DNA from 2 places in the Enterobacter chuandaensis genome. Region 1 is predicted to be linked to the other one. Evidence: predicted binding sites of a transcription regulator. Region 1 holds the regulator's gene; the other holds the start of a gene.
What was found. The regulator PurR, encoded in region 1, represses purine synthesis genes. The targets are predictions, from matches to a motif close to CANGCAAACGTTTGCNTG.
Positions count from the first base shown of each region.

Region 2: glyA (serine hydroxymethyltransferase) is a predicted target of PurR. The motif match lies at 963-980, and genes of this name have one in related genera.

Region 1 is NZ_CP097173.1:2,085,941-2,088,134, reverse strand. Features, by position in the region: gene MX657_RS10205 (YnhF family membrane protein) at 147-236, opposite strand; gene purR (HTH-type transcriptional repressor PurR) at 534-1,559, shown strand; gene punR (DNA-binding transcriptional activator PunR) at 1,577-2,194, opposite strand, start outside.
Region 2 is NZ_CP097173.1:3,524,734-3,526,927, reverse strand. Features, by position in the region: gene hmpA (NO-inducible flavohemoprotein) at 1-793, opposite strand, end outside; gene glyA (serine hydroxymethyltransferase) at 1,097-2,194, shown strand, end outside.

The DNA.
Region 1 (2,194 bases):
CCGTGTCATGTGGTGACACAGAACAAAGAAGCGGAAAGCATGACATCAATCACAAAAAATGAGAAGTTAACAAAATGGCAAAAGATTTTTGCCAGAGAAGTAACAATCAGGCGATCGGGAGGGAGAAGGCTCTCCCCCCGCGTAAATCAGTGCAGCGCAGCCGTCAGGCCAGCCGCGACAATCAGAGCCAGCACAATAACGGTGGTGAACAGCGAAAACTTCAGATCGGAACTCATCAATTTTTTTCCTTTTAATCCCCCCACGAAAAGTGAGCTTGCTCATTTTTGCATAGTTTAGCTCAAAAATCTTCCTGGATTTAAGCTGATAAACACTTTAGCTCTTCCCCTTTTCATCAAGATAGGCCAAAATTCCACGCTAAATTTATTAGCGTACCGGCCATTGACCCCCTCCTGACGTCCCGTGTCGTTTTCCTGGCGTACCGCAATCCAAAATTGCGCGATAAGGGTGAGAGAAGGCAAACGTTTACCTTCAAGTTTTTCAGGAGTTTAGGATATGGTCTGGAGTGACATTTAATGGCAACAATTAAAGACGTAGCAAAACGCGCAAACGTTTCCACTACAACCGTATCACATGTAATTAACAAAACCCGCTTTGTGGCGGAAGAGACGCGCAACGCCGTCTGGGCAGCGATCAAAGAACTGCACTACTCACCGAGTGCGGTTGCGCGTAGCCTCAAGGTTAATCACACCAAGTCTATTGGTCTGCTGGCGACCAGCAGCGAAGCGGCCTATTTTGCCGAGATCATTGAAGCGGTAGAGAAAAACTGCTTCCAGAAAGGCTATACCCTGATTCTGGGCAACGCGTGGAACAGCATTGAAAAACAGCGTGCCTATCTATCGATGATGGCGCAAAAGCGCGTGGATGGCCTGCTGGTAATGTGCTCCGAGTACCCGGAATCCGTGCTGTTGATGCTGGAAGAGTATCGCCATATCCCTATGGTGGTGATGGACTGGGGCGAAGCGCGCGCCGACTTCACCGACTCCGTCATCGATAACGCCTTCGAAGGCGGTTACATGGCGGGCCGTTATCTGATCGAACGCGGCCACCGCGAGATTGGCGTGATCCCGGGTCCGCTGGAACGCAACACCGGCGCGGGCCGCCTGGCCGGCTTTATGAAAGCGATGGAAGAAGCGCTGATTACCGTGCCGGAAAACTGGATCGTGCAGGGTGACTTCGAGCCGGAATCAGGCTACCGCGCGATGCAGCAGATCGTCTCCCAGCAGCACCGCCCGACCGCCGTTTTCTGCGGGGGCGACATCATGGCCATGGGTGCACTCTGCGCCGCCGACGAGCTTGGCCTGCGCGTCCCGCAGGACATCTCCGTGATCGGCTATGACAACGTGCGCAACGCGCGCTTCTTCACGCCAGCGCTGACCACCATTCACCAGCCGAAAGATTCGCTGGGTGAAACGGCCTTCAATATGCTGCTGGACAGGATCGTCAACAAGCGTGAAGAGTCGCAGTCCATTGAAGTTCACCCTCGCCTCATCGAACGCCGTTCCGTTGCGGATGGCCCGTTCCGCGACTATCGTCGTTAATCTCATTGCGGAGCCAGTCAGTCTGGCTCCCGCAGCCACTCCCGGTTAAGCGTTTCGCTGTCACCCAGATAATCCAGCAGCCAGGCCATGGCGGGCGAGACATCATTTTGTTGCCAGGTGAGACAGCAGGCCGCATCCGGGAACGGGTTCTCCAGCGTTAGCTCTACCCACTCTCCGGTGTCGATTCGCGGACGCGCAAAATGGGCGGGCACCATGCCTACGCAGAGTCCGGCACTGAGGCACGTCGCCGACGATCCCCAGTCAGGGGCGACAACCCGCCGCTGGTTGTCCAGCAGCCAGGTAATTCGCTTCGGCAGTGAACGGGAGGTATCCTCCAGCACCAGCGACGGCCAGCTGCGCAGCGTATCGTCGCTCAGCGGCCCTTCCGTCGCCGCCAGGGGATGATCGCTCGCCACCACGCATTTCCAGCTCAGCATCCCCATATCGCGAAAGGCGTAACGTCCCCCGACGGGGATCGCCTGGGTCGCGCCAATCGCCATCTCTACCCTGCCGTCCGCCAGCGCATCCCAGACGCCGTTGAACACCTCCTGCGAGACCCGCAGCTCGACGTCAGAAAAATGCCGATAAAAATCGACAATCATCTGCCGGGTGCGCTCGGGCTTAACGATGTTATC
Region 2 (2,194 bases), 1.4 Mb from region 1:
TAAGCGTAACCGGGGTATTCGTTTCAACGGCCATAAAGAAATCGCCCGCCGGCGCGGCCAGATGGACCACGTCGCCCACGTTGGCTTCGTTATGTAGCCAGCTGGAAACCTGACCGCCGTCCTCACGCTTCACCGCAATGCGGTAGCCTTTGCCGTTTGGCTTGCGGGTCAGGGAGTACTGGCGAATCTCCTGGTGCGGGAAGCCTTCAGGCTTCAGCCAGACGCCCAGATACTGACCTGGCTGGTAATCGGCAACCGGCTGACCGTCCACTGGCTCGAACTCAAAGCTGGTGATCAGTGCGCTGCGCGGCGTTTTCTCGACGATGCGGAAGGCGCGTGTACCTTCCCATCCACCCGTTTTACCGGCGTTTTCGCTGTAGATTTGCGCTTCACGGTTGATGAATACGTTTGCCAGCACGCCGTAGGCTTTACCCCAGGCGTCCAGCACCTCCTGGCCCGGGCCGAACATTTCGTCCAGCGTCGCCAGCAGGTGGCCGCCGACAATGTTGTACTGCTCAGGTTGGATCTGGAAGCTGGTGTGCTTCTGCGCGATTTTTTCCACCGCAGGCAGCAATGCCGCCAGGTTTTCGATGTTGCTGGCGTAGGCGGCAATAGCGTTGAACAGCGCTTCACGCTGATCGCCGTTACGCTGGTTGCTCATGTTGAAAATCTCTTTGAGCTCCGGGTTGTGCGTGAACATGCGATCGTAGAAATGGGCGGTCAGTTTAGGACCCGTTTCAACCAGCAGGGGAATAGTGGCCTTCACGGTAGCGATGGTTTGGGCGTCGAGCATAGCAGCTTCCTTCTGATGTTACTTTAATGATGTATTTTGAATGCATCTTATAAAAATACCCCTGCAATGTAAATGGTTCTTTGCATCGTGAAAAATATGCATCACAAACCTGAAAAGAAATCCGTTGAAAATGATGAGAGCTTTATTCCTCAAACCCTTGCGTGGCGTGAAGGTAAACGTTTGCGTAAAATCGTTTGTCAAGACCTGTTATCACAGAACTATTCAGTTATACTGTTGCCCGTCGTCCAACAGGACTGCCTTTTCAGGCCAAAATTTACTTGTTAGCTGAGTCAGGAGATGCGGATGTTAAAGCGTGAAATGAACATTGCCGATTATGATGCCGAACTGTGGCAGGCTATGGAGCAGGAAAAAGTACGTCAGGAAGAGCACATCGAACTGATCGCCTCCGAAAACTACACCAGCCCGCGCGTTATGCAGGCGCAGGGCTCTCAGCTGACCAACAAATACGCTGAAGGTTACCCGGGCAAGCGCTACTACGGTGGCTGCGAATACGTTGATATCGTTGAGCAGCTGGCGATTGACCGTGCGAAAGCACTCTTCGGCGCTGACTACGCGAACGTCCAGCCGCACTCTGGCTCTCAGGCTAACTTCGCTGTTTACACCGCGCTGCTGCAGCCGGGCGATACCGTTCTGGGTATGAACCTGGCGCAGGGCGGCCACCTGACTCACGGCTCCCCGGTTAACTTCTCTGGCAAACTGTACAACATCATCCCTTACGGTATTGATGAGTCCGGTAAAATTGACTACGAAGACATGGCGAAGCAGGCCAAAGAGCACAAGCCGAAGATGATCATCGGTGGCTTCTCGGCTTACTCCGGTATCGTTGACTGGGCAAAAATGCGTGAAATTGCAGACAGCATCGGCGCGTACCTGTTCGTTGACATGGCACACGTTGCGGGTCTGATCGCCGCAGGCGTTTACCCGAACCCGGTTCCTCACGCTCACGTTGTGACCACCACCACTCACAAAACCCTGGCGGGTCCACGCGGTGGCCTGATCCTGGCGAAAGGCGGTGACGAAGAGCTGTACAAAAAACTGAACTCTGCCGTATTCCCAAGCGCGCAGGGCGGCCCGCTGATGCACGTTATCGCGGCTAAAGCGGTAGCGCTGAAAGAAGCGATGGAGCCAGAGTTCAAGGTTTACCAGCAGCAGGTTGCTAAGAACGCCAAAGCGATGGTGGAAGTGTTCCTGAACCGTGGCTACAAAGTGGTGTCTGGCGGGACTGAAAACCACCTGTTCCTGCTGGATCTGGTTGATAAAAACCTGACCGGTAAAGAAGCTGACGCTGCCCTGGGCCGCGCCAACATCACCGTGAACAAAAACAGCGTACCAAACGATCCGAAGAGCCCGTTCGTGACCTCCGGTATCCGTATCGGTTCT